Linked DNA regions of Leucothrix mucor DSM 2157. The protein of the gene in region 2 interacts with the protein of the main gene of each other region in a pairwise test. Links are inferred from orthologs where the notes say so. Each region holds a gene or a part of one and is shown on either strand. Other genes may lie near its edges.

What was found.
Region 1: the proteins of LEUMU_RS26115 (region 2) and mrdA interact in binary tests that used the Escherichia coli proteins (3 or more experiments, as listed by UniProt). The link is inferred for Leucothrix mucor DSM 2157 from one-to-one orthologs.

What each region holds. Positions count from the first base shown.
Region 1 is NZ_ATTE01000001.1:46,695-61,416, forward strand. The notes cover bases 10,669-13,657. They hold mrdA (penicillin-binding protein 2), read right to left. Parts: upstream 13,130-13,657; coding sequence 11,207-13,129; downstream 10,669-11,206. Other genes in these bases: rodA (rod shape-determining protein RodA), read right to left, coding at 10,669-11,182; ppa (inorganic diphosphatase), read right to left, coding at 13,246-13,657. Also shown: LEUMU_RS23905 (IclR family transcriptional regulator), read left to right, coding at 1-100; LEUMU_RS0100205 (ABC transporter ATP-binding protein), read left to right, coding at 104-1,198; LEUMU_RS0100210 (DMT family transporter), read left to right, coding at 1,540-1,905; LEUMU_RS23910 (DMT family transporter), read left to right, coding at 1,902-2,348; transcriptional regulator GcvA, read left to right, coding at 2,466-3,401; LEUMU_RS0100225 (ABC transporter permease), read right to left, coding at 3,402-5,867; LEUMU_RS0100230 (ABC transporter ATP-binding protein), read right to left, coding at 5,864-6,559; LEUMU_RS23915 (arylesterase), read left to right, coding at 6,576-7,283; lipoyl(octanoyl) transferase LipB, read right to left, coding at 7,228-7,875; LEUMU_RS0100245 (YbeD family protein), read right to left, coding at 7,863-8,132; LEUMU_RS0100250 (D-alanyl-D-alanine carboxypeptidase family protein), read right to left, coding at 8,136-9,278; LEUMU_RS23920 (SPOR domain-containing protein), read right to left, coding at 9,473-9,946; more of rodA, read right to left, coding at 10,067-10,668; more of ppa, read right to left, coding at 13,658-13,773; LEUMU_RS23930 (DUF2058 family protein), read left to right, coding at 14,091-14,633. UniProt on the Escherichia coli protein: Catalyzes cross-linking of the peptidoglycan cell wall. Responsible for the determination of the rod shape of the cell. Is probably required for lateral peptidoglycan synthesis and maintenance of the correct diameter during lateral and centripetal growth.
Region 2 is NZ_ATTE01000001.1:3,091,919-3,106,913, forward strand. What follows is about bases 3,384-6,645. They hold LEUMU_RS26115 (penicillin-binding protein 1A), read left to right. Parts: upstream 3,384-3,697; coding sequence 3,698-6,445; downstream 6,446-6,645. Other genes in these bases: LEUMU_RS0113995 (pilus assembly protein PilM), read right to left, coding at 3,384-3,505; hemE (uroporphyrinogen decarboxylase), read right to left, coding at 6,513-6,645. Also shown: LEUMU_RS0113975 (type IV pilus secretin PilQ), read right to left, coding at 1-653; LEUMU_RS0113980 (pilus assembly protein PilP), read right to left, coding at 728-1,261; LEUMU_RS0113985 (type IV pilus inner membrane component PilO), read right to left, coding at 1,261-1,887; LEUMU_RS0113990 (PilN domain-containing protein), read right to left, coding at 1,887-2,456; more of LEUMU_RS0113995, read right to left, coding at 2,456-3,383; more of hemE, read right to left, coding at 6,646-7,580; rpsU (30S ribosomal protein S21), read right to left, coding at 7,805-8,020; LEUMU_RS26120 (outer membrane protein assembly factor BamE), read left to right, coding at 8,236-8,538; LEUMU_RS0114020 (hypothetical protein), read left to right, coding at 8,647-9,297; ssb (single-stranded DNA-binding protein), read left to right, coding at 9,478-9,963; LEUMU_RS0114030 (CDGSH iron-sulfur domain-containing protein), read left to right, coding at 10,091-10,342; LEUMU_RS0114035 (YhbY family RNA-binding protein), read right to left, coding at 10,334-10,627; 23S rRNA (uridine(2552)-2'-O)-methyltransferase RlmE, read left to right, coding at 10,653-11,282; ATP-dependent zinc metalloprotease FtsH, read left to right, coding at 11,363-13,303; glmM (phosphoglucosamine mutase), read left to right, coding at 13,531-14,871; LEUMU_RS0114055 (heavy metal translocating P-type ATPase), read right to left, coding at 14,971-14,995. UniProt on the Escherichia coli protein: Cell wall formation. Synthesis of cross-linked peptidoglycan from the lipid intermediates.

The DNA.
Region 1 (14,722 bases), 3.0 Mb from region 2 along the record:
GGATAGTGATTTTGAGGATTGGGGGAGACGGGTAACAAAGTCAGCAGCGACTATTGCCCAACGCCTGCAGCCGGAGACAATAATGAGTGTAGAGGTTTAATAGATGGCTGACGTAACGTTAACGAAACTAGTCAAAGCATTTGGCGATGTTGAGATTATTCATGGTGTGGATCTGCAGATTCAATCCGGTGAGTTCACCGTATTTGTTGGCCCATCTGGCTGTGGTAAATCGACGCTATTGCGCTTAATTGCAGGCCTTGAAGATGTCACAACGGGTAAGATCGAAATCGGTGGCCAAGATGTCACCGAAGTAGATGCAGCCAAGCGCGGTATTGCGATGGTATTCCAATCCTATGCGCTTTATCCGCATATGACGGTTGAGCAAAACCTTGGTTTTGGTTTGAAAATGAACGGCGTTGATAAGAAAATTATCAAAGAAAAAGCCGATCATGCCGCTGGTATTTTGCAGCTTGATAAGCTGATGCAGCGCAAACCTAAAGAGTTATCCGGTGGTCAGCGCCAGCGTGTGGCGATTGGTCGTGCCATTGTTCGTAATCCAGATGTCTTCTTATTTGATGAGCCATTGTCTAATTTGGATGCTGAGTTGCGGGTTGAGATGCGCCTTGAGATCGGTAAGTTGCATCAAAAGCTGGGTAACACGATGATCTACGTGACCCATGATCAGGTTGAAGCCATGACAATGGCGGATCGAATTGTGGTACTGAAAGACGGTTATGTAGAGCAACACGGCTCTCCGCTGGAGCTTTATACGCATCCGGACAACCTATTTGTTGCGGGTTTCATTGGCTCGCCACGTATGAATTTTATTCCTGTGACCTTAGAGGCACCTGGTGCAGAAACGTCTGGCGTCAAGCTGCCGGATGGCCAAGTTATTAGTCTGAATTTCGATACTAGCGGCGCTAAAGCAGGGGATCCGCTGACGCTTGGCTTGCGCCCTGAGGACTTATCAGCTAGCGAAGGAGACTTTAACTTTGAACTTAAAGTCATTTTATCTGAACATTTGGGCGGCACCAGCTACTTATATGGTGAATACGGTCAAAACGATAACTTCGTGGTTGAACGCCCAGGTAACGATAGAACACGCTCTGGTGAGTCGGTTGCAGTCTATGCCGATGCTAAGAGTGCTTATTTGTTCGGTAGTGATGGACAAGCGTTTAAGCGTGATGTCGAAATGTAATTAGAGTTTAGCGGCTTAAAATCAATAAAAATAATCTTGTAAAGCCGCGATTCACTTGAAATGTGTTAAAAATGAGCTAATAGGATCTGGATATAGTGTCTGAACGTAAAGATACTGAGTTTCCAAGATCAGTAAAGTCAGCATGTTTTTTAGCACCGCAATGCGTAATTTTGAAGTGATTATGTTTTCCTTTTAATCAGTTTCGACCCTCGTATAGTACTTTAACCTATTGATTGTATTGGTTTTTTGAATCTAGCAACTCTCGCCTGTATGCTATATATTAGACGTGTGAACTCAGAGGCGAGCGAAGAAGTTCATATCTATACCGCGAGGGAGCGAAAGTGATTTTTACGCGTGAGGTTTTCTTGGCTTTACTCTGTTCAGTGGCATTCACCAGTGGTGGGCAGCTATTACAGAAACAAGCATCACTGAAATATGCAAATATAAAAAGCAGTAGTATTTTCAGGCGCTTATTAAGTATTGAATTTGTCGGCAGCACCGCATTTCTTGGATTAGGTCTGCTGTTCTGGATGATTGTGCTCACTAAGGTTGAACTCAGTCTGGCATATCCTCTACTTAGCATTAATTACGTACTTATTCTATTAGGTGCCCGGTATCTCTTTAAAGAGAAAATACCGTTGCAACGCTGGCTTGGTGTGTTTGTCATTCTAGTTGGGATTGGTGTTTTGCTTCGGGGCGCGATATGAGTGTCTCAGAAGATGGCAGAATTAAGCCGAGATCGTGGATAATCCTAGGTGTCGCCATCTTATTAACGGCTGTTGGTCAGCTGTTTATGAAACTCAGTACCCAGTATCTAAGCGGTTGGAGTGAGCTTTGGCAGCAGTTGACAGAGTATTCTCTAACCAGTGGTAACCAAACCGCGCTATTATGGTTCTCCCTCGGCATTCTTAGTTATTTTGTTTCGATGCTCATGTGGGTTTATGTGTTGTCGTTTCTTAAGCTGAGTAAGGCTTATCCCTTATTCAGTATCGCCTATGTCTTGGTTTACGTGGGTGCTGTGTGCTTGCCTCAATTTAATGAGACCACCAATCTTCAAAAAAATATTGGCATTCTCATTATTATTATCGGTGTGGTGATTGTCAGTTTGCCTTCTTCTCGGGAGAGAGTGATGCGTACTAGCAACAAATAAGCATTGTAAAAGCCAATAGACTATTGTTTAAAACCCTTTTTTTTCTTATGCTACATGCGGAAGACGCAGTAACATCATCTTATTATAATTTATCGCCGGATCAGCACTGACTATACTATGCCACAACTCCCTCCTTTAAATTCTTTGCGAGTCCTCGAGTCAGCGGCACGTAACCTTAGTTTCAGTAAAGCAGCTGACGAATTATTTGTGACCAAAGCAGCGGTCAGTCATCAAATCAAAGCCCTCGAAGAATATCTCGGCTTTCCTCTGTTCGAACGTAAAAATCGTTCCATTGAGTTAACCGAAGCGGCTGAAGTAGCCTTACCTAAATTGCGTGAAGGCTTTACCAATCTTGCCGAAGCGGTGAACCTTATGCGTCGTCATACGGCACATGCCAGTGTGAATGTCTGCATGGCGCCATCCTTTGCGGCTAAATGGTTAGTCCCTAAGTTGCATAAGTTTTCGGGTGCACATCCGGAAATTGACATGCAAATTACCGGTGATGACACTTTAATTAGCAATCGCAGCACTTCTGACAATATGGATGATTGGTTTCGAAGTGCTGAAATCGACTTAATTATTCGTTTTGGTGACGGTATTGCGCCTGGTTATCAGGTCGATAAGTTATTTGATGTGGCTGCAGTGCCATTGTGTAACCCGGATCTGTTGACCGAAGGTGAGCATCCGCTGAAAACACCGGACGACTTACGCCACTATACGTTGCTACATGATGATACTGGCTATACTGGCCGCCCATCTTGGGAGCGCTGGCTTGAGCTGGCAGGTGTTGAAGGAATTGATGCGAAACGCGGTCTGCACTTCAACCACGTTTCGCTGGTATTAGGTGGAGCGATCGACAAGCAGGGTATTGGCCTTAGTATGGAGCCGCTGGCTCAATATGACATTGATGCCGGTCGCCTATGCATTCCATTTGACCTGAAAATGCCGCTTGATCACTCCTACTATGTAATACGCCCCAAAACGGATACTGTAAATGAATCCGTTGAGGCGTTTGTTTCTTGGTTGTTAGAAGAAGCGGCAAATTACTCCTGATTAGCTAGCATGTTCCTGAAATAGTAAGGCTGGCGCGACATTGAGCAACGGTCTTAAGTTTAGATAGCCTGCAATTCCCACCAATAAGCCACCACTCACTATGCCGATGATAATGAGCGTCATATTAATTGACGGCTCAAGATCGAATAGGGCATAGGCGGCGACATTACTCGCAATAATTGCAAATGCTCCAGCCAAGAAGCCTGCAATGGCTCCCACCAAAGTAAACTCCAACAGAATCGTTTTCTTTAGCTGGCGTCGGCTAGCGCCAATAGTCTTTAGGATTGCGAGTTCTTTACGGCGCTCGGCTTTTTGCGACTGTAGCGCTGCAAATAACACAATGATTCCAGCAATCAAGGTAAAGGCAAAAATGGCCTGCACCGCAAAAGACGCTTTGCCGATCAGGTCTTTGATTTGACCCATAATAGCGCTGATATCAATTGAACTGACGCTCGGGTGCTGCTTGATGAGATTGGGGACCAGCGTTTTATCATTCTCTGGCACATAAATGCTGGTGATAAAGGTCTGGGGTAAGTTCTCCATTGAGCCTGGCGCTGCCAGTACAAAGAAGTTGGGTGTGAGGTTATCCCAATTAACACGCCGTACACTTTCAATCTTCTGAGTGACTTTTTGACCGGCAATATCAAAGGTTAAGGTATCTCCCAGAGCCAGCTTAAAGCGTTCCATAATGCCTTCTTCTACCGAGAATCCAGTGGTTTGGCCTTTAGTAAACCAGTCTCCATCAAGCATGATATTGGCTTCGGGTAACTCAGTTACTGAGGATAAATTGAATTCGCGTTGCAATAAGCGACGATCTCTTTCCGACTCTACGTCATCAATAACAACTGGTTCGCCTTTGATCTCAACGAGTCGGCCACGAATTAAAGGATACAAGTTTGGATCGATTTGCTTCTGTGCAAGATACTGTTTGAGGCTAGTCACTTCATCCGGCTGGATATTAATCAGGAAGTTATTAGGAGCATCGGCTGGAATACTATTCTGCCAGCGATCCAATAGGTCTCCGCGTAGAGCAGTCAGTAATAGCAGACTGAATAATCCGATTCCAAACACTACAATCAGTAACTGCAAGCGTTGGCCAGCACCAGACAGTGTGCTGAGGACTGATTTTCCTTTGATTTTGATGTGTGCCATCGACTTAAGCAGTACTCTGGCGACTAGCCAGAAAACCACAACTGCGGCAATCGTACCCGCAAACACATAAGCGCTGAGCTTTAGGTCGTTGGTTTGCATCCACATTAAAGCAAAAATACCCGCAAGAATGGTCCCGACTAAAAATTTCCAGCTGGTCGTGCTTCCTTGGGATTGGTTTTGAAAGATCTGTACTGGTGCGGTATTAACCAGCTGCACGAGCTGTGGCGATGAGAAACTCAAAACCATTAACCAAGCTGTTAGTAAGCCGGTGATTGCTGGCAGTATGCTAGGGGCTGGTAAAGTCTGGCCGATCAAATCCTTCAGCATAAAAGCAATTAGGAATTGAATGACGAAGCCGAGCAGCGCACCGAGTAGTGCTGCAGTGGTCGAGGTCAGTAATAGCTGGCTCAAGTAGCGCTGCAAAATACGGCGTCTTGAAGCGCCCATTGTTTTAAGAACAGCTACGGTGTGTGTTTCATGTTTGCTAAAGCTATAGCTGGTTAGCGCAATGGCGGCGCCCGCAAGAATAACGCTGAGTAGGGCTGCCATATTTAAAAAGCGTTGGCCGCGTTGTAATGCGGTTTGCACAGAGGGTAGACCATCATCCAATGTTTCTATGCGTTCGCCTGTTTTGAGCTGGGCTTCCAGCCAGCTTTGTAATTCATCAACTTGGGCATCACTGCCGGCAAATAAGTAACTAAAGCGGGCACGACTTCCGGGAGTTAATAAGCCAGTCGCACTCAGATCTTCCAAGGGCATTAATACCTGTGGAGAAAACTGAAAGACATTAGCGCCTTGGTCTGGCGTACTGGTAATAATTTTGGATAAGCTAAATAAGCTACGACCGATACGGACTTCAGTACCGGGCTGAACTTCAAGCGCGGTGAATAGTTGGGCAACGCCCCAGACCTGATTCGGCTTGAGCGCATCTAATGTCTCTACCGCACCCGGTTGCTCAAGGCTGTCGCTGATCTGTACTTCGCCACGCAGTGGGTAATTGTCAGTTACTGCTTTGATTTGTGCTAATTGAAGGCGGTCATCTACCGATACCATGCTGCTAAAGCTAACCATCTCAGCGGCTTGCAGTCCCATGTCTTTAGCGTGCTGCAGGTAGTTTTCATCCAACGGGCGAGAGGAGCGCACGATAATATCAGCACCGAGTAACTTGGTTGCCTGCGCAGTCATTGCGCGGTCGGTGCGATCAGTAAAAAAGTTAACCGAAGTAACGGCAGTCACTGAGACTAGTAACGCTAGGAATAACAGACGCATTTCTGCGATGCGCCATGCCTGACGCCAGTGTTTGAGTATATTCATTCTGACGTCACCACTTCGCCGTTTTGCAGGCGGTAGTGAATTTGGCATTTCGCAGCCAGCGAGTCATCATGCGTCACTAAGATCATGGTGCTCTGATTATCTTGCTGCATTTTAAATAGCAGCTTCTCGATATCCTGACCCGTTGCCTGATCCAAGTTACCCGTGGGCTCATCTGCAAATAACACTTTTGGCTTGTTAACAAAGGCACGAGCCAGAGCAATACGTTGTTGCTCACCACCGGACAATTGAGTGGGTAAGTGGCTGGCGCGCTGACTCAGACCAACTTGCTCTAGTGCATCTAACGCTTGCTGTCTGATATCACCTGAAACCTGCTCAAGTTCTAGCGGTAACATGATGTTTTCCAGAGCCGTTAAGTTGTTCATTAGGTGAAAAGACTGGAATACAAATCCCACCTGTCCTAATCGTAATGCAGCGCGTTGATCTTCACTAAGGTCTGACATGGACTTGCCAAGTAGTTTGATATCTCCGCCAGTTGGCGCATCAAGTCCCGCTAAGAGGCCGAGTAATGTTGTTTTTCCTGATCCAGAGGCTCCGGTGATCGCCACCGAGCTGCCTTGTGGAATCTGCAGCGTGATATCATGCAGTATCGGGAGTGACTCTCCTGTTTTTAGTTGGATCTTTTTGCTTAGTTGCGTTGTCTCAATGGCGTAATTAATCGCTTCTTTTGGCATTGTATTAGGACTTTTTATGAAATTAATCCGTTTAGTATACGCGTTCACCTTAGTCGTTGCAGTTGGGCTTATATTAAATTCTGGTGAGGTTTTCGCGAAATCAGAGCCGCAACCTGACAGCAGTAAGTTAACCGTTCTGGTATGGGGTGATAGCCTGAGCGCAGCCTATGGAATACCTATTGATAAAGGTTGGGTGAGCCTGTTACAGGCTGAAAATGAAGACACTTTATCTGTGGTTAATGGAAGCATTAGCGGTGAAACGACTCAAGGTGGCTTGACAAGATTGCCGGATGCCCTAGAGAAATTTCAACCTGACCTGATCTTGTTAGAGCTGGGTGCCAATGACGGTTTACGTGGTATTAAAACCGAAGTCATCGAAGAGAACCTAAAGGCGATGGTGGAGTTGGCTCAGGAGGCGGATGTTGATGTGGTGCTGCTGGGTATTCGGATTCCGCTAAATTATGGCTTTACCTATACACAAAAGTTCGAACAAGTATTTGTTGATGTTGCCAAAGAGTATGAGTTACCGATGCTACCGTTTTTGCTGGAGCCTGTCGCATTGGATTATGACTTAATGCAAAGCGATGGTTTACATCCAACTGCCGATGCTCAACCGCAAGTACTAGAGCATGTGATGACAGTCTTAAAGGATGTATTGGACGAGCAACTTAAGCCGGAGGCAGTGTCGTCATCTGAGTCGGTAGCTGTTGGTTCAGATGGCTAATTAATTCATTAGTCAGGGTCTCAATGGAGCTATTGATGCCCAGATCCTGGCACTGAATAATCTCCAGCCCCGCATAGCCGCAAGGGTTGATTCGGGTAAATGGTTCCAGGTCCATATTCACATTGAGGCTTAAGCCATGCGTGGTATAGCCTCTGGATACTCGTAAACCTAGGGCAGCAATCTTGCGTTTATTCACATACACGCCAGGCGCATCCGGGTCGGCATAAGCATCCACGTCGTAGGTTTTCAGCAGGGTCACAATGGACTCTTCCAGAATAGTCACTAGCTTACGGATGCCTAGTTTGCGGCGGTGAAGATTGAGTAGTAGATAGATGACTAATTGTCCTGGGCCGTGATAAGTCACTTGGCCACCGCGATCAATCTTCACAACAGGAATATCACCAGCATTTAGAATGTGCTCGGCTTTGCCGTTAGTGCCAAGGGTAAATACAGGCGGATGCTGTACAACCCAAAGCTCATCAGGGGAGTCTGCATCGCGAGCTCTGGTGAAGCTCTGCATCTCCCGCCAAGTGGTTTCATAATCACGCAAACCCAGTTGGCGAACAATCACATCGTTGCTTATAGCGCCCACAGAATATGTTCGCTAGCCGTCAGATCAAGATAGATCGCATCGAGGTGCGGCTTATTTTGAGCATAGACGTTGATGGTCATGCTGGTGAAGTTGCCATTCTTGCTGGCACGCGTGGTAATGCGCTCTACATCAAACTCCGGATCATGACGATGGCCGATGGTGATAATGGTCTCATGCAGTTCCGGACCCGTCTTTCCCATGGCTTTAATCGTAAAATCGCAAGGAAATTCGATTAGCGTGTCTTCTTGTTCACTCATATATTACTCCACAAATAACTTTTTGATACTGTCAGTAATATTGGTCCAAGTACCGCCAGTATCAACACTGTCCATTGCAACAAGTGGTTTTTGCAGCACAATACGGTCTACATCTTTGATGACAGCCATACCGATTAGGTCGCCACGCTTAACTGGTGCGTCGATAGATTTGTTAATTTCCATCAAGCCTTTAAGCTGTGAATAATGACCTTTTGGGATGGTGACGTAGAAGTCTTCCATGATGCCAGTAGGGACGGTGGATTTCTCACCCTTCCAAACGCGTGCCTCAGCCAGTACTGAGTTAGCATCATAAAGTTTGTGAGTTTCGTAAAAGCGGAAGCCGTATTCCAGTAATTGCTGGCTGTAATTGGTGCGGGCTTTATCGCTCTCTGCGCCAAGAACTACTGCGATCAAACGCATTGAGCCGCGCTGTGCTGAAGAAAGTAGGCAGTAACCAGCACTTTCTGTATGACCTGTTTTGACGCCATCAACGGTTTTGTCGTGCCACAGTAATTTGTTGCGGTTGTACTGTTTGATTCCGTTGTAGCTGTATTCTTTTTCGCTATAGAGTTTGTAATGCTCGGGATATTCTTTGATCACTGTACGTGTAAGCTTGGCGATATCGCGAGCGCTCATGTAGTGATTTGGATCAGGCCAGCCAGTTACATTCATAAAATGAGTGTTCGTCAGTCCTAAGCGGGCAGCTTCAGCATTCATTTTGCGAACAAACTCTTCCTCTGAGCCTGAGCTGTGTTCAGCCAGTGCCACAGCTGCATCATTTCCTGATTGGATAATTAAGCCGCTGATCATGCGCTCTAGTGGGACTTTTTTGCCGATCTCAAGAAACATGCGTGAGCCTTCCATCTGCCAGGCTTTCTCACTTACCAGCACACGGTCTTCAAGCTTGATATTGCCTTTGTCTAATTCTTGATACAGCAGATAGGCCGTCATCAGTTTTGTGATGCTGGCGGGCTCAATACGTTTATCCGGGTCTTTGGCGGCAAGTTCAGTGCCACTCAAAAAGTCGACCAGCAAATATTGAGCTGCGTCTAATTTTGGAAGTTGTGGGACGCTACTATCAGCGAAGGAGGGGGTGAGCAGACTTAGCCACAGACATACGAAAAGGGTGATGGTTCTTACAAACATACTTGTTTAAAGCCTCGACAACTGGTTAAGGTAGCTCCTGCTATATTTTTTCGCGCTAGCCGACATTATAGACTGTGAAGGCAGACCTTACAGCCTCTTTTATGCTATTTCCAGAGTTTATTCGAGGATGCTACCGGTGAGAAAATCGCCTGTTAACTGTGCGGATAATGCTCACCGGTTGCTTTGCTGTCAAATTAACTTTCAACAACCTTGAATTGTGAGAGGCCATCACTCAGCAGGCTATCTTTAACTTTGTCGATTTGCTCTTGGCGCTTGAATGGGCCAAGGCGAACCATGTGGAGTGTTTTTCCGCTCTTAGTAGTACGTGATTCCATCGTCGCATTTGGCAGGCCAATTGAAGACAAGCGAACAAAGGTATCCATTGCTTGCTCAGAATCAGGATAGGTACCCACAACAACGTAGTAATTCTTGTTAGAGCTTAGTGAATTTTGTGTACTTTGAGGTGCTTGGCGTTGCGTTGTCGCCGAGCTTACGTCAGCAGGCAATGCCAGTGACGGTGGTACCACTAAGTTAGCCTGATCTTCGCTGTAGGAATCACTTCCTTGGCCGCCCAGTTTGGTAACACTTTTTACAGATTGACTAATTTGGCTACAGCCACCTAGGATGCCAGCCACAAGTAGTAGCGACAGAGTGCTTCTTATTTTCATTATTGTCCCCTGAATCAGGTTTTATATTATTATTAGTATCGCTCAGCCCAAGCGATTGTCGTTTATATTAACATAATTTTTTGAAATGTCTTATGCTGGCTGGTTAAGCGGCGAGTTTGCTTAGGACTCGTCATAGCCGATTTTTCGCTTCTTTAAGCCCATTAGTAGGCCAAAAGCCGCCATTAGCGTAACCATTGAGGTGCCGCCGTAGCTGATAAGTGGTAGTGGAACTCCGACAACTGGCAGTACGCCGCTAACCATTCCGGTATTCACCAATAAATAAACGAAAAAGGTCAGGCTTAAACTACCACCAAGCAACCTTGAAAACGTATCAACACCACGCGTTGCAAGGTGCAACCCTCGTAAAATAATAAAGATGTAAATACCAAACAAAATCAAATTGCCGAGTAGGCCAAATTCTTCACCAAAAATAGCGAAGATAAAGTCGGTGTGGCGCTCAGGTAAGAAGTCTAAACGGGACTGATCTCCGTTTAACCAGCCTTTTCCGTATACGCCACCAGAGCCAATGGCGATTGTCGATTGCGTGATTTGATAACCCGTGCCGAGCTTATCAGAGCCGGGGTCTAGTAAGGTCATTACGCGTTGGCGCTGATAGTCTTCCATGCCAAAGAAGAATAGTAGAGGAGCTGCCCCCATGACTGCTGCAAATAACAATAGCAGCCACTTCCAGGCAATACCTGCAAAGTAGATAACAAAGAATCCAGCGCTTCCGATCAGCAGGGCGGTACCAAGGTCGGGTTGTTTGGCGATTAATAGCATCGGTACTGCAACGAGTGCTGCGGCGATGATATTGTCTTTAAACTTTGGGGGGAGGGTCTTTCTGGAGAAGTAACTGGCCACCATCATGGGGACTGCGAGCTTCATTACCTCGGAAGGTTGAAAGCGAATCGCCCCAAGCTCCAGCCAACGTTGAGCACCACCACCCATTGAACCTTGGTATAACACCAGAACTAATAAAGCGATACCGCCAAAGTAGACCCAAATCGACCACTGGCTGAGTATATGACTGGGTACTTGTGCGGCGACGAGCATCACCACCGCAGCAATAAACAGGTGGATAAAGTGCTTCTCCATCATCACCACATTTTCACCACTGGCGCTGTGCAAGGTAATGCCGCCAAGGGTTAGGAGGATAATCAATGCGATTAATAACACTAAATCAAGCTTTGATAGTACTTCCCAGGCAAGGCGAAAAATACCCATTGAGTTATTCATATGCGACAAGCCTCAGTACTATCTTTAAGTGCGATCATTATTTTTCTTGTTAACTTGAGTGGTTTTTACCTCGCCTTCCTCGGGCTTTTCAGCTTCGATTTGTACAGGTTTGGGGAGTAAGTAAGTGTCTAGTAGCTCACGTGCCATCGGCGCTGCCACCGCGCTACCGCCGCCGCCATTCTCAACAATGATTGATAAGGCAATGCGAGGATTTTCCAGCGGTGCAAAAGCCACAAATAAGGAGTGGTCGTGAAGCTTCTTGGCAAGTTTTGAGGCGTTATAGGTTTTGTTCTGCGCAATTCCAAAGACTTGAGCAGTACCTGTTTTACCCGCGAAACGATATTTGGCGCCAGCACCGGAGCGTCTTGCTGTTCCCATCGGACCATGAACCACATTGACCATGCCTTGAATGACCGCATCCCAGTGTGCATCGGTGGCCTTAATGCTGGGTAGGCGTTTAGGTACAACCACTTTTTCAGGTAAATCACGTGAGGTTCTAACCGACTTCAATACGTGGGGCATAACGCGTTGTCCACGCATTGCAACCGCTCCGGTCGCATGAGCTAGTTGTAGCGGTGATGCCGTCCAATAACCTTGACCGATCCCGATATTAACGGTATCGCCAGGGTACCAGCTTGTTTTGTAACGCTTCTTTTTCCATTCAGGGGTTGGGATAAGACCAGAGCGCTCGTGCGGTAAATCGATTCCGGTTTTCTGTCCAAAGCCAAATTCGCGCATGGCTACGGAGAACCGATCAATACCCATACGATAGGCCAGATCATAAAAATAGACATCGCAGGATTGGTAAATCGCACGGTTCAAAGAAATATGACCATGGCCTGTTTTTTTCCAGCAGCGATAACGATGTTTGGTCCCTGGAATTTGAAAGAAGCCGCGGCCATAGACTGTGCGCTTTTCATTAACAACGCCAGCTTCTAAACCAGCCAATCCTGTAATTGGTTTAATGGTTGAGCCTGGTGGGTAGGCGCCTTGCAAAGCACGGTTAAACAGTGGCCGACCGGGGTCATCGCGTAAGGCATTGTAGTCTTTGTAGGAGATGCCATTCACAAATAAGTTGGAATCAAACATCGGTACGCTAACCATGGCCAAAATTTCACCATTGCGAGGGTCGAGTGCCACGATAGCACCACGCTTTCCTTGTAATAGTGTCTCGGCTTTGGTTTGAAGCTCCAGATCAATACTTAAGAATAGGTCTTCACCTGAAATAGGGGACTGTTCTTCCAGTGTGCGCTGTGGCTCACTGTGTGCATCCATTTCAACCTGTTTGAAACCTGCTTTGCCGTGCAGTCTGGATTCATAGAATTTTTCAATGCCAGTTTTGCCGATATGGGTAGAGCCTTTGTATTCGTTTTTACCCAATCTTTCTAGGTCGCGTGTATCGATACGTCCCACATAGCCGATGACATGAGAGGCGACAGAACCTAAAGGATAAACCCGCTCGGTGCGGATATTGACTGCAAAGCCCGGAAATCGGTAACGATTCACAGAAAAAATAGAGATCTCTTCCGGCGTTAGCGCTGAGCGTAAGACAACAGGCTGAAAGCGCGAGTTAACCCGAAGCTGCTGTTTAAACTTGTGAATATCTTTGGCCGTAATTGGAATGAGTTTTTGTAGCAGGCCGATGTTTTCATCAAGCTCAGTTGCTTTATCGCGAACCACTTCCAGTACATATTCGATTTTATTGTCAGCAAGTACCACACCATTGCGATCGTAAATTTGACCACGAACTGGGGGGATTGGAATACGCTTTTGGTAGTTTTCCTGAGCAAGCTCAGTCAGGTGCTCATGCTGTGAAACCTGAAGATAAAACAGCCTGACGCTGATTGCTGAGAGCAGCATAACCACGACGCATGCCGCAACAATTGCTCGTGAGCGGAAGAGAAGGTGTTCTTCTTTTTCGTCTTTTAGTATTTTACTTTCCGACATCGTCGCCGCAGTAGTTAGAGAATCGATTATATGAAAACGGACTGTACTAAATTAGCACAGTCCGTCAATTATTGTTATTACTATCGAGTTAACACTTTTTGATCATTCAGAGCGACTTACTTAGAGTAAGCTTCAACACTTTCCTGGATCGCTTGACGTGCTGCAGCTGCATCAGCCCAATCGTCAATTTTTACCCACTTTCCTTTCTCAAGCTGCTTGTAGTGCTCAAAGAAATGCTCGATTTGCTGAAGTAGCAACTCAGGCAGGTCTGTGTAGTTTTGAATGTTGTCGTACTGAGTTGACAGTTTGCCAGCTGGCACTGCAACGATCTTTACATCTCCGCCGCCTTCATCAGACATGTTCAAAACGCCAACTGGGCGAGCTGGGATAACACAGCCATGAACAAGAGGCTCTGGAGTAACAACCAATACGTCAATCGGGTCGCCATCATCTGCCAGAGTGTGCGGTACGAAACCGTAGTTTGCTGGGTAGAACATTGGAGCAGTCATGAAGCGGTCAACCATCAACGCACCGCTGTCTTTATCAACTTCGTACTTTACAGGTGAAGCGTTAGCAGGGATTTCGATGATAACGTTAACGTTATTGGGTACATCTTTTCCTACGGAGAGTTTGTCGATATTCATCGTCTGAGTTCCTTTAGATGTGGAAATAAATTTGTCGCAGCATTATAACGAACCTAGGTGTGGTGCACTACGGCTAATCTTCTGGGCTGTTGAAATTTAGGGCTTATCTTAAAATCCTAATAGTCGCTATAGCATTGTCTGGATAAAAAATCAGAGAGGCTACTGATTTATAAGAGTGATGCACTTGGCTTTATTGGCTAGAGCAAGTGTTTTTATGTGACAAAGTAGGGCGCACTCTATATTATGCCGAGCAGTATGCGCTGAGATTATGATGTGCTTTTCTCCCATTTAGTTAATACAGAATTAAGTAATCCAAAATGAGTTCTATTCGAGACCAACTGTTAAAGGCTGGTTTGGTAACTGAAGAGCAGGTTAAACAGGCAGAGACTAAGCCTAAATCTGTAAAAAAGAGTGCCAAGCCAAATAATAAAAATAAAGCCGCTAATTCAGGCAGTAACCGTAACAAGCGTGCTGAGAAGCCTGCCAAGACGCATGAGCCTAGTGATCTCGAGCTGTTTTATAAGCAGCGATCTGCGACTGAGAAAGCAGAGCAGGCAGAGCAGGAAAAGCAACGCAAAGAAGCGGCTAGGGTTCGTAAGATAAACCGGGCAAAGATTGGTGCGTTGATTCGTGACAATGCGAAAAACGAAGAGTCGGCTGATATTCGCTATAACTTTGTTGTTGGTAGTTCAGTTAAATACTTGTTTGTTACTGAGGCTCAGCAAGAGCTACTTTCTGCCGGAGAACTAGCCATTGCCTTCTTGGGCGAGCGACGTTGCCTGATCACCCCGGAAGTTGCCGATCAAATCCAAGCAATCGAATCTTCAAGATTAATCATTCGTTTTGAACCGGAAAATTAATAATAACCACTAACGGTTTTTCCTGACAGAAAAAACAAATCACACGTTTAGAGTTTTCATGCAATGTCTCTACCGAGTACTTGCGTGAA
Region 2 (14,995 bases):
GTTACAACCACCAAATTACCATTTTTGACCGCACTCACCTTCGTTGCAGAGCTTGGCAGCTTGATAATCGCCATGCCGTTTCCACTCGCATCACGTCTGAAATCAATCGGCGCTAAATGGCTAACCCGCTTGGCGACAGTACGCTTCGGTACAGAGGCTGCGGGCCTCGGGATGTAATTACTGGCTTGCGCCTGGTGTGAGATCGCACGCTGCTGAACAGCCGGACCTTGAGTATTCATGGCACGCACTGGCTGCGCAGGCACACCTGCCCGGCTAAAGGTCACCAGAACCTGAGAGCCTTGAATTTTAGTCTGAAACTCCGCCTTTTGTGTTAACCCGACCATCACCCGCAGCTTACCGCTACCGGTTGCCGTTCTAACGCTATTAACATAGGGAGAGCGAATCAATTGCTTGCGAACACCTAGTGCCGATTCAGCATCAGCAAAATCAAGTACAATCATTCCAGAAGAAGCCACAGGGAATGTAGTCGGCGCTCTAACCGCAGAGTCAAAGAAAAGCCTTAGCTGGGTACTACCGTTTCCCTGACTAACTGCATCTACTTTCTGGAGTCGCGCGGCCGCGAAGCCGTCAGCAGATGCAAGCAACCCCAAAGGCAGGGCGATGGCAGTCATCAGTCGCGTTATTGTTTTCATGTTCAGACCTATTTATTATTATTCATTTTAGTCACAGGCACACCATTGGTTCAGGCGGCAATCGTGAGTGTCGCTTATTGCTCCAACAGCAGCTTGTTATCCTGCTCTTTATATCCGCCCAATCCATTGGTTACAATTTCAGACAAGTCTAGTTTCGCCTCGGACACCGAGACAATCTTGCCGTAGTTTTGCCCAACATAATTTCCCTGCCTGACGCTTTGAACTCCACCATCTGGAATCTTAATTAACGCCCATAGCTTATTATCTTTCTGCACGGTACCCACCATCTTTAAACTGTCTAGCGGGAAGCCTTCCAGGAATTCTTTCACTCGCGTGGTATCCACTTCAATACCCGAGTCTACGACCGGCACTTCATTTGGCTCCAACATGGAGACATCAAACGGGTCCTTTTCATTCTCCGGATACACATAACGTAAATATGGCTTTACTTCCGGAATCGGAGAAATGGGTCGTGCAGGCTTGGCTCTGTGTGATTCAAAATACACGTCTAAGTCTGACGTATCCTGAATACAACCAGACAAAAGCACACTGGCCGCACAGCAGCAGATGGGTAACAATACCTTACGAGGCAACATTTTAGTGTTCATTAGCTATTACCTTCATCATTTTCATCAAGATAGCGATAGGTTGTAATCATCGCTTCCATCGTCAATCGGAAGGATGCATTCTTCTTCTTTTTATCGTCCTTCACCTTTTCAGGTGACAGTCGAATGTCAGAAATGGTTACAATTCGCGGCAAACCAGAGATATCGCTCACAAACGCAGCCAACTGGTTATAAGTTCCATTCGCTTTGAGCACAATTGGCTTTTCCGCATAGAACTCTTTTTGCCCTTCAGGCTTCGGTTGGAATAACTCGATTTCCAATCCGTTAGACAAACCCTTCTCCGAGATATCCAAGATAAGTCCCGGGATTTCAGTCCCACTTGGCAGCTGCTTCATCAGCGAGCCAAATGATACTTGCATCTCTTTTAACTGAGCCCGAAAAGCAGGCAGCTGATTCGCTCGTGCCTGTTTCGTTTCATAAGTCTGCTTGAGTGTTGACTCTTGCGCCTGTCGACTATCTAACTCACTCATCTTATCAATGATGATTAGCTTGTAGCCCATAAATACTACCAGGCTGCAAACTGCAAAAATCGCAATGATTTTAACTGGGAGAGACACATTAGCCGGATCATCGATCAGACTATTTAATTCCTGTAAATCAATGGCCATTATTGAATCTCCTCATCGCTGCCGGATTTCAATAACTGAGTAACGCTAAGGCTAAAGTTTCTCAATTTATCCGTTTCTTTTCGGGTATCGATCGAAATGATATTCAATGCTGAAGAACTCAGCCAAGGGGACATATCCAAGCGATTCATGTAGCTGGAAACGCGTGCATTAGACTCTGCCTTCCCTTCCAGTTTAATTTTGTTTTCTTTCTGCTCAAGATTGGTTAGGTACAAGCCCTTAGGAAGCGATTTCACCATCTCATCAAACAAGTGAACAATGCCAGGACGAGTAGACTGCAAGCCTTCGATAATCGTAATGCGGTCTAACAATGCCTTACGCGTTACATCCAGCTTCTTAATCTTAGCGATCGTTTCATCCAGCTTCTTAATCTCAGTGGTCAAATACTGATTACGCGTTTCCTGCTTAGTAATCTGATCCTGATAAAAACTGTAACCGGCAAATACCGTCAATGCTGAAACAGCCACCGCACCAACTACCGTCATTACGAATTGTTTTTGGCTATCTTTGCGAGCCTGTTCGCGCCAAGGTAATAAATTTAATCCTGCCATTAGATAATTCCTCGCAGAGCCAGTCCGGTTGATACAAGCATCGCGGGGATATCACTGGTAAAACGAGCCGGATTAACTCGTGAATTCAACACCACATTCGAAAATGGGTTAGCCAGTGTAGTCGGTACACCAGTTGCATCCTGAATCTGCTCATCAATACCTGGAATACTCGCACAACCGCCCGATAGCAGAATCTTATCGACATTCCCAGTCTGGGTAGAGGCATGATAAAACTGCAAAAATCGTTGAACCTGACGAACCATGTTTTCTCGGAATGGATCAAGTACTTCAGGAATATAGCCTTCCGGTAAGTTACCGTTTTTCTTAGCGAGTCCAGCCTCAGAGTAAGGCAAGCCATAGCGCTGCATGATTTCTTCGGTCAGCTGCTTACCACCAAATGCTTGCTCTCGGGCAAAGACAACACGCCCTTTTTCAAAGACGTTAACACCGGTCATGGATGAGCCAAAATCGACCAAAGCAACGGTGTCGTGCTTAATGACATCATCAACCAAGGTACTAAATAGTAGTTCGATCGCGTGCGACTCAAGATCAACCACATCGACCGTTAGGCCAGCCATTTCTGCCGCAGCCAAACGAATTTCAACATTCTCAGTTCGGGTTGCAGCCAGAAGTACATCGACCATTTCAGGTGACTGCGCCGAAGGGCCAAGCACCTCAAAGTCAAAGTTAACTTCTTCCATTGGATAAGGAATGTACTGCTCAGCTTCCAACGTTACCTGAGCTTCCATTTCAGAAGCAGGTATAGATGCCGGCATTGCGATTACTTTATTAATGGCCATCGACGATGGAATACCCAACGCACAGTGTCGGGTTTTAGTACGACTTTGCTTCAGTACACGTTTGATTGCTTCACCAACCGGATCCGCCTCGACGATGTCTCGCTCGTACGCGGCACCTTCAGGTAAGGACGCTACGCCGTAACTCTCAACGCGGTAGGTGCCGTTCTTATGGGAGAGCTCAATCAGCTTGACTGCCGAGGAACTGATATCAATTCCGAGGAGCCCGCCTTTTTTATTGAAAGAAAACACAGATTAGGTACCGCCATCTTATTTTTATTGTTATATGTTCACGACCAATGGCCAGAACTTTAGATTTGTCACTCAATGGTAGCGATAAGCATCAAAATAGTCTACCCTCAACCATCCGAATTAACGACTCTCTAGACAGACGGTTCCGGCGCTACAAGGACGAGTAACCCGCTGTTAATACACGATTAAGACATGTCTAATATTATAAAAATTCTCTTCAGAAGCTTGTTTGCACCGGCGATTCTGCTATTTTCTCTGGGCGTGATTTTAGTCGCCGCAGCCTATTTTTTCTATGAGCCGAACTTACCCAGAGCGGCCCAACTACGCAACACCCAACTGCAGCTTCCAATACAGGTTTATAGTGCAGAAAACCAACTAATTGCTGAGTTTGGTCAGTTCCGCAGACGCCCTGTAACCATCGACGAAATCCCTAAAGACATGATCAATGCCTTTGTTGCGATTGAAGATGCGCGCTACTGGAACCATGTCGGCGTCGACTTTAAAGGTATTATCCGTGCTGCGGTGACAACCCTGCGAAATCGAGCGGTTTCACAAGGTGCCAGTACGATTACCATGCAGCTGGCGCGCAACTTATTCCTAACCTCAGAAAAAACAGCCGATCGTAAGATTCGAGAGCTATTTCTTGCGCTTAAAATCGAAAAAGAGTTCACCAAAGAAGAAATTTTGGAACTTTACCTGAACAAAATCTTCTTGGGTAACCGTGCTTATGGTGTCGGCTCTGCTGCGGAAGTGTACTACGGCAAAAAACTTCAGGACCTGTCACTTGCTCAAATGGCGATGATCGCAGGTTTACCTAAAGCCCCTTCCCGCTACAATCCCATCAGCCAACCTAAGCGCGCTAAAATTCGCCGCGACTACATTTTGCAGCGAATGATGGAGCAGGGGTACATTACTCAGGTTCAGTACCAAGAAGCCTTGAGTGAGGATGTGTCGGCTAAGGTTTATCAGGTCGAATCTGAAACCTATGCGCCGTATATGGCGGAAATGGCCCGTGCCGAAGCGCTTGAGCGTTACGGCGTGGAGAACATGTACACGCTTGGCTTGAAAATCTACACCACGCTGGACAGTAACCAGCAAGATATCGCCTTAAAAATCCTACGCAAACACCTTATTGACTACAGTCGTCGTCATGGGTATCGCGGCCCGATTGAAACACTGAATCTTGCAGACTACCCCGATGAAGCCTCCCGCGAAAAGAAGCTGGAGAATTACAATAACTATCAAGTGATTGAGCCTGCAATCGTTACCACTGTTAATGACGAAAAAGCAGAGCTTCAACGCCGAGGTAGCTCTACACTAATTTCCTTAGGCCTAAAGCAGGTCAAATGGGCAAGGACTTATAAAAGCGAAAATAGCCGTGGCCCAAGCGTCAAAAAAGTAACCGATGTATTAAAACAAGGTGATGTCGTTTGGCTCGGGAAAAACGATAAGGACGAATGGGAGCTAAGTCAGCTACCTAAAGTAACCGGAGCAATCACAGTAGTTAACCCGAAAGATGGCGCAATTGAAGCCATGGTTGGCGGCTTTGATTTCACTTACAGCAAGTTTAACCGCGCGATACAAGCTCAGCGTCAACCAGGCTCCAGCTTTAAACCTTTTGTTTATAGCGCAGCATTGGCAACAGGTGACTATTCTCCAGGCAGTGTTATAAAGGATGAAGAAATCGTAATTCCTGGCAGCAGTTGGTCTCCACAGAACTATGATAAAAAATACCACGGCCCAACAGCGTTGCGAGAAGGCTTAAGAAAGTCGCGCAATATTATCTCCATCAAACTGCTTCAACAGATTGGTGTCGAGACAGCATCTAACTACGCTAGACGCTTTGGTTTTAACGAGGCCGCACTACCACAAGACTTAACTTTGGCGCTGGGTACCGGCTCAGTTGCTCCTCTTGATATTGCTACGGCCTATGCCAGCTTTGCGAATGGCGGCTTTAAAGTTAATAACTACTACATCCGGAAAATTCTTGATAAAGATAACCGGGTACTATTTGAAACCAAACCTGATACAGTTTGTACGCAATGTCCCAGCCCGGGCCTAACTGAGCTTGAAGCACCAAATATGCCAACCAGTATTAATGGAAATCCGGTTGCCAAGCGTATTATCGAACCTTATGTCGAGTATCAAATCACCAGCATGCTGCGTGATGTGGCGACCTCAGGAACAGCCGCAAAAGCGACTCGCATTTTAAAACGTAGAGATTTGGCCGGAAAAACTGGAACCACCAATGATCAACGCGATGCTTGGTTCAGTGGCTTTACGCCCAGCAAAGTAACGACAGTCTGGGTAGGTTTTGACGACCTTGCACCACTAGGTCGCTACGAAACGGCGACGCAGGCGGCTCTACCACTGTGGATAGACTTCATGAAGGAAGCACTAGCCGATATTCCCGAAGCTAAGTGGCCACCCGCCCCAAAAGGCATGGTCAATTATACTTTGGATGCTCGCAATGGCCTACCTCCTTCAGAGCTCACTACCAAAACACTGACTGAGCTGGTTATCCCTTCTCAAATCCCATCAGAAGAAGAAATTTTGGCGTACCGGGAAATGCACCCCGAAGAATTTATGGTGGCTGAGGAAGACTTAGCCCAACAGCGCCAGAATGAACGCCTTGAGCGTGAGTACCAGCAAAAAGTGGACAACTACAATCGTCGGGTTGCGGCGCGTCAGCAGGAAGTAGAACGTTTACGCTCAGTCGGTAGCACCTTTGTTCCGCCAGAGCTTGGACCGCCACCGGAAGTACCACTGGAGCTTATTCAAGCCCAAGAGCGCGCAGCTATCCGCGCTAAACAAGGCGGTAACTCAGGGGTAATGACGCAGGCACCATTAACTGTAGAAGGACTACCACCACCAGACCAGCAAACTGAAGAAGACAAGCAGCTGCTGGAAATGATTAGGCAGTTCAATAACTTGAACTAAACAAAAAAGCCCCTGATAAATGATTATCAGGGGCTTTTTTTATGAAACGTCTAATTAAGCTGTTGAATCAGGCTTTGCGACCAAATTCATGAACACTATCCACTAAGACCTTCAGGTGATCTGGGTTCACATGCTGATGAATACCATGACCTAAGTTGAATACATGGCCTGTTGGCTTATCACCAAAATCAGCCAGCACGCGTTTCACTTCTGTTTGAATGGTCTCTGCGTCAGCATACAGTACCGAAGGATCCATATTTCCTTGCAGCGCAACTTGATCACCGACACTAGCAACGACTTCGTTCAAATCGGTCGTCCAATCCACCCCAATTCCATCACAGCCAGTCGCAACAATATCTTTCGCCCAGCGCGCACCATTTTTGGTGAACAAAGTCACTGGTACACGGCGCCCTTCAGATTCGCGCTGCAGACCATCAACGATCTTTGCCATATAGCGCAAAGAGAATTCACGATAAACATGCGGACTTAGCGCCCCGCCCCAAGTATCAAATACCATAACAGACTGTGCGCCTGCTGCGATTTGCGCATTCAGGTAAGAAATCACGCTATCAGCCAGCTTATCTAATAATAAGTGTAGCGTCTTAGGGTCGCTATACAGCATTCCTTTAACTTTTGAGAAGTCTTTACTGGTGCCGCCTTCAACCATATAAGTCGCCAACGTCCAAGGACTACCCGAGAATCCAATCAACGGCACTCGACCATCTAAGGCTTTACGAATGGTGCGCACAGCATCCGTCACATAACTTAGCTCAAGCTCAGGATCTGGTACACCAATAGCCGCCACATCTGCTGCAGTGCGAACTGGTCTCTCAAAGCGAGGACCTTCACCTTCGGCAAAGTATAGACCTAAGCCCATCGCATCTGGAATCGTCAGAATGTCAGAGAACAGAATAGCCGCGTCTAAATCAAAACGCTCTAATGGCTGCAAAGTGACTTCACAGGCCAACTCTGGATTTGTACATAAATCCATAAAGCTGCCCGCTTGTTTACGCAACTCACGGTATTCTGGCAGATAGCGTCCAGCCTGACGCATAATCCAGACAGGAGTGGTATCGACGGGCTCTTGAAGCAAGGCACGCAAGTAACGATCGTTTTTTAATTCAGCGACAGACATAAGGGATGACCTTGAAGGAAGACTTCGTAAACGGCAGGATTAATTACATTATAATCAATCAGCCTTCTGGCAGGAAGTATGCGAACGCATAGTGGTCGCTGCAATTGTCAAAGTGCATAACACTAAAACTAGCAAGCGCCAACAAGTGGCGCCTGATTACGCATACTGGATGCGTTTTTACCGCAGGCCTGCACTAGCGTCAGGCACTGCGGAGAAACTGTAAATCAGAACAGACGGATACGACGGTTCAATTCACGCTTCAAATTCTTGATGTTACGCTTTACTGCAGCAGCTTTTTCACGCTTGCGTACTGATGTTGGCTTTTCATAGAACTCGCGACTTCTTACTTCTGCAACAACACCTGCTTTTTCACAAGTACGCTTAAAACGGCGCAGTGCAACTTCAAAAGGCTCGTTTTCTCTGATCTTAACGTTTGGCATAAAATTCGACTTCTCAATAGAAAGTATTTACTAGGTAGCCGAGCATTATACCCCGAGTTCTGACAATTGCAAAAGTTGTAACGCGATTTATTTGGCGAATTGCATTAAAATCATCACTATTACCAGAAAATAACCTTGCTGCACCGTTCAGCTACGCTAGAATGTGGCCATAAACAATAACCCGACCAAGACAACTAAAATGGATTACCATTAATATGCCGTCTATGAAAAATATTCTCCTCATCTGCCTGATCGCAGGTTTCAGCGCCGCTTGTACGTATAAACCGACCATTCTTCAAGGCAATGCACTAGAGCAAGATACTATTTCTCAAATAAAGCCCGGCATGCCAAGAGCAGAAGTGATCAGTATTTTAGGCTCACCGCTGATGCAGGATGATTTCACGACGAATCGCTGGGATTATCTGTACTACTCAATTGAGCGCGACCAACGCAGCCAACAAAAAAATCTGTCTATCTATTTCAGTGATGGGATTGTGAGCAAGGTCAGTCAGGAATAAAATCAGCATTTAGTACCTTCGGATCACCGCTCTGCCAGGGATGGCGGATCACTAGCTATGTACCCTGTTAAGGGTATGAGCTAAGCAGAATTGAAAAAGGACAGACTCGTGCGTAAAAATCCACTGTTATACAGCGACCACGCTGAACCCCAAGAAATCTTCGAAGCGACCCCTCTTCCCGAGGAGCCACGCTCTTTTTTCTTCTACATCATTATTCTTGCCAACTCTCTATTGGTGCTCTTTGTATTGGGAGTGATTTGGTTTCTCTTTTTGAAGTCTCCGGACTTGGAGCTTAAGTCACTAACCGACCGTTTCTTAGGAGGCTCTGAGCAACCCACTATGATCATCGAGTCACCGAGTAACTCCGGCACTGAGACCAATGCTGCATCATCAAAGCAAGCTCAAGACGAAATTCAGCAAGCCAGATTAAAGCAGATGCGAGAGCAAGAGGAGCTAGCAGCAGAGCGTAACCGGCTTGAGCAGCTGCGACTGGAGCTTGAAGCCGAAAAACAACGAGCGGATTCACTGCAAGGTGCATTACCCGTCATAAGTAACAAAGCCGAAGAGGCCGTTGAAACCTCAACAATTACTATCACATCTGAGACAAAAGTAGAAAGTGCACCGGAACCCGAACCAACCATCGTTCCAAATGCTGCCAGAGAAATTCCACCAGTGCCAATTGATACTAATGATATGAAGTCTCAGATGGACATAATTATAGAACAACTCAATCAGGGGAATCCGGCAAAACAACAATAGGCACGGATACATTCCTCCCAAGCAGGAATCCATTCGTAGCAAACTAGCCCATTGAGTTCTGGATGGTGTTAACATATCGGGTTGACGTTTTAATCGAGTAAATACTCGAACTCTGAAGCGAAGACAGTATAATGTTCCGCTGAAAAACGAATAACGATACTCCAATACAAGGAATTAATAATGGCCAAAGGCATTAATAAAGTCATCCTGGTAGGCAATCTGGGTACTGACCCAGAAGTCAAATACATGCCAAGTGGTGGTGCAGTCACTAACTTCAGTCTGGCCACGACCGATAGCTGGAAAGATAAAACCTCTGGCGAGCGTGTCGACAAGACAGAATGGCATCGGGTAGTGTTCTTCAATCGTCTGGCTGAGATTGCGGGTGAATACCTGAAAAAGGGTTCACAAGTTTATATCGAAGGAAGCTTGAGAACTCGCAAATGGCAAGATCAAGGTGGACAAGATCGTTACACCACTGAGATTGTTGGCTCTGAGATGCAAATGCTGGGTAGCCGCAGTGGCGGCAATAGTGAATTTGATCAGTCTCAATCACGCCCTGCGCCACAGAAAAGCCGCCCTCAGCAGTCTGCGCCTCAAAACCAGTCACGCCAAGCGCCACCGCCAGCACAAAACTTTGATGATTTTGATGATGATATCCCGTTCTAAACAGCACTTGGGATACACCTGAAAGAATTAGTAGCCGTGTATACGCACCTGCAGAGCCTTTATATATAGGGGCTCTGCGTTGTCGTTGAATCATTCATGAATCGCAACACATTTAGGATTTTACGCTATGTCCCACAAATCCAATCCTGTTATTGCTAAAAAAGGGCCTTACGTTGTTGAGCTTGAAGCCGGCAAAACCTATTACTGGTGTTCTTGTGGTCGATCCGAGAAGCAACCATTTTGTGATGGCTCTCACGCTAATACTGATTTCACACCATTAAAGTTCACGGCCGAAGAAAGCAAGAAGTACGGGCTCTGTGGTTGTAAATATACAAAGCATGCACCTTTCTGCGACCGCGAGCACAGCAAGTTAGACTAAATTGCGAAAAATTGATGGCTTGTCTTTGTTTTCACGATAAAACAATGCCACATTACCAATACGCTGGACCAGCATGGCTTTATGCTGCTCCGCCAATGATTGAATCAGCTCATCGCGCTGCTCCCGATCACCGAGATTAATCTTTAGCTTAATTAGCTGATGATAATCCAGTGCGATTTCAATTTCGTTGTTAATACTCTCTTTCATACCGTGTTGCCCAACGGTAACGACCGGGCTTAAAGTATGACCGAAAGACTTGAGTTGTTTGATCTGTTTAGTATTCATTTCCATCCCTGAATTGTATGACGTTATGGCTAGAAGCAAAAGCAGTACTCGCTGGTTAAAAGAGCATTTTGATGATGAATTTGTAAAACTCTCCCAAAAAGAGGGATATCGCTCGCGTGCGGTCTACAAACTCAAAGAAATTCAGGAGAAGGATCGCCTGATACGCCCCGGCATGAAGGTGGTTGACCTTGGAGCAGCTCCAGGCGGTTGGAGCCAATATGCAGCCCAAATCATCGGGACTAATGGCCGAGTTGTCGCCAGCGATATCCTACCCATTGACCCGCTACCTTTTGTCGAGTTTATACAGGGTGATTTTACCGAACAGAGTATTCTCGATGAAATTCTGCTTTTGATGGGAAATGATAAAGCCGATGTTGTAATTTCAGATATGGCCCCCAACTTAAGTGGGAATGATGCAATTGATCAACCCGGCTCGGTTTACTTATGTGAGCTGGCTTTGGATATGGCAAGGCAGATTTTGGCACCAAATGGTTCCATGGTCGTTAAGCTGTTTCAGGGTGAAGGCTCTGATCAATACATACAGGATGTAAAACGTAGCTTCAAACAAGTGAAAATACGCAAACCCAAGGCATCACGAGCCAGAAGTCGTGAGGTCTACGTGGTTGCTTTGCAGTATTTTTCTACAACACACTAAGTCTGAAGCAATTAACAGCAATCATGGTAGAATGATTGTTAACGAGATGCATAAAAGACGGCTGAATAGAGGATTCTTTCTTGAGCGAATTAAACAAAAATATTCTGATGTGGGTGGTAATCGCCTTGGTTCTGGTTGGAGTTTTCAGTAAATTTCAAGAACCTACAACATCATCTGCTAACATTCCTTATTCGGCGTTCTTGGAGCGTGTCAATAATAAGGAGATCCGCAACGTTGAGATACGTGGTCAGTCTATTACTGGACAAACAAGTAATAGCGAGACGTTTTCGACTTATGCGCCGATCAATGACCCCAAAATGTATGATGAATTATTGCGTAATAACGTGCTGGTCAAAGTTGATCCGCCAGAAGGACGCAATATCCTTGTCGACATCCTGATCAATACAATTCCATTCCTGATTATTGTCGGACTGTGGATTTACATTATGCGTCAGATGCAAGGCGGCGGCGGTAAAGGCGGCCCGATGTCATTTGGTAAGAGCAAGGCTCGCATGATGACTGAAGATCAGGTGAAAGTGACATTTGCTGATGTCGCTGGCTGTGAAGAAGCTAAAGACGAAGTATTCGAACTGGTTGAGTTCTTACGTGATCCGGGCAAATTCCAAAAGCTAGGTGGAAAAATTCCACGCGGTGTTCTACTTGCTGGCTCGCCAGGTACGGGTAAAACATTGCTGGCTAAAGCAATCGCTGGCGAAGCTAAAGTACCGTTTTTCAGTATTTCAGGTTCTGACTTTGTTGAAATGTTTGTCGGTGTGGGTGCTTCCCGTGTTCGCGACATGTTTGAGCAAGCTAAGAAACATGCGCCTTGCATTATCTTCATCGATGAGATCGACGCTGTTGGTCGTAAGCGCGGTGCAGGTGTTGGCGGCGGTCATGACGAGCGTGAGCAAACACTGAACCAGTTACTGGTCGAAATGGATGGTTTTGAAGGCACAGAAGGCGTAATCGTGATAGCTGCGACTAACCGCCCTGATGTACTTGACCCAGCTCTGTTGCGTCCTGGTCGTTTTGACCGTCAGGTTGTTGTACCTCTGCCAGATGTTCGTGGCCGTGAGCAAATCCTGAAAGTGCATATGCGTAAAGTGCCTATCGGCAACGATGTTAAGCCTGCTCTTTTGGCTCGAGGTACACCGGGGTTCTCTGGTGCTGACTTAGCTAACCTAGTTAACGAAGCCGCCTTGTTCGCAGCCCGTGTGAATAAGCGCACTGTGAACATGGAAGAGTTTGAGAAAGCGAAAGATAAAATCATGATGGGCGCAGAACGCAAGTCCATGGTGATGAACGATAAAGAAAAACGTAACACTGCTTATCATGAAGCGGGACACGCGATTATCGGCTTGAAAGTGCCAGATCATGACCCTGTTTATAAGGTAACGATCATTCCTCGTGGGCGCGCTCTTGGTGTAACAATGTTCCTTCCTGAGGAAGATCGCTACAGCCATAGCAAGCAGTCTCTGGAAAGTCAGATCTCTACTTTATTCGGTGGCCGTCTTGCTGAAGAAATAATCTTCGGCAAAGAAAGTGTAACGACTGGTGCATCCAATGACATTGAGCGCGCAACTGAGATCGCTCGTAACATGGTTACTAAATGGGGACTATCTGAGAAGCTAGGCCCGTTGGCTTACAGTGAAGAAGAAGGTGAGGTGTTCTTAGGACGCGCCACAACTTCACATAAGCAAATGTCTGATGAAACAGCTAAGTCTATCGATCAGGAAGTTAGAACGTTTATTGATCGCAACTATGATCGTGCCGAGACTATTTTGCGCGAGAATATTGATGTATTGCATCTGATGGCTGAAGCACTGATTAAGTACGAGACCATTGATCGCGGTCAGATCGATGAAATCATGCAAGGCAAGAAGCCAACACCTCCAGCTGATTGGAATGATGATGATCACTCCGGTAAAGATGATGGAGATAGTGGTGAGACTGCCACGTCAGAAGATCCAGAAGCTAAAGATGATGAGGTCGTGAACGCTAAGCCAGCGAGCTCTCACTAGGCACTAGTTAACAATCTAATTTTACGATCGTAGAGCGCGACAGGAGCAAACCTCCTCGTCGCGTTTTTTTATGTGTGATTATCGGGAAATATAGACCTTATATACTATTTACACTGATTATTAATTAGTTAATGGCTAACAATTGCCTATATAAGATAATTTTGATACAAACACCCTTATATTTAGTAGATTATTTAGGCTAATAAAAATAAACAAAGGAATTTGTGATGGAAAAGAAATACTTCGGTACTGATGGCATTCGCGGCGAGATCGGAACCTACCCAATGACCCCCGACTTTGCACTTAAACTAGGATGGGCTGCCGGAAAAGTTCTGGCTACAAAAAAGAACCCACTGGTTGTTATCGGTAAAGATACCCGTATTTCTGGCTACATGCTTGAGTCTGCGCTTGAGGCAGGGTTAGTAGCCGCTGGTGTTAGCATTCGATTACTAGGGCCAATGCCAACCCCTGGCGTTGCTTATCTAACCAGAACCTTCCGTGCATCTGCAGGCATTGTTGTGAGTGCATCTCACAACCCTTATCAGGATAACGGTGTTAAGTTTTTCTCTTCAGCAGGCATGAAGCTGGATGACGAAACCGAGCTGGCAATAGAGCGCTATTTAGAAGAAGACCTTGTTACCGTAAAGTCTGACAAACTAGGCAAAGTCGTACGTGTTGATGATGCAGCAGGCCGCTACATTGAATTTTGTAAGCGTGCCTTGCCTAATGAAACATCATTAGAAGGTTTAAAGATAGTTGTCGACTGCGCAAATGGTGCAACCTATCATGTTACGCCGCACGTATTATCAGAGCTTGGAGCGGAGATTATTACTGTAGCAAATTCACCTAACGGCTTGAACATTAATGAAGAGTGCGGTGCTACCTCACTCGATATGCTGTCCAAGCAAGTCCTATTACACAACGCCGACCTAGGCGTTGCGCTAGATGGTGATGGCGACCGCTTAATGCTGGTTGACCACACGGGTGCAACGGTTGATGGTGATGAGATTCTAGCCATCATTGCTAAACACCGCCTGAGTACAGATAGTGCTGGCCAAGATATTGTTGGCACATTGATGAGTAACCTTGGCCTTGAGCACGCAGTCCAAGAGATGGGACTTAACTTCCACCGCGCCAATGTTGGCGACCGCTACGTTATCGAACAAATGATCAAAACCGGCGGTGTACTCGGTGGTGAGTCTTCTGGCCATATTATTGTTCGGGACCGCATCGAAACGGGTGATGGCACGATTGCAGCATTGCAAGTATTACAAGCTATTGTAGAAAGTGGGCGTTCTTTGCACGACCTCAAGCAAGTCATGACCAAATACCCTCAAACATTGGTCAATGTTGAGTTAAGTGGTGTTATTGATATTGCGAATAACGCAGCTATCCAGAAAGCTGTCGCTAATGTCGAAGATCAGCTGGCTCATCGTGGACGAGTGCTATTACGCGCGTCTGGCACACAACCACTCATTCGAGTAATGGTAGAAGGCCAAGATGAGACCGAAACAACAATGCTGGCACATAGCATTGCAGAAGTGGTTAAGCAGCAATCTGGCGGCTGATGCCCTAGCTCTGGAGCCTGCCTCTACCGGAAGGTTATCTTCCACTGCCGACAGATAGCTACACAATAAGTAAAGAGCCCAATATTACGCCTAAAGCAATTACCGCTTTAGGCGTAATGCGTTT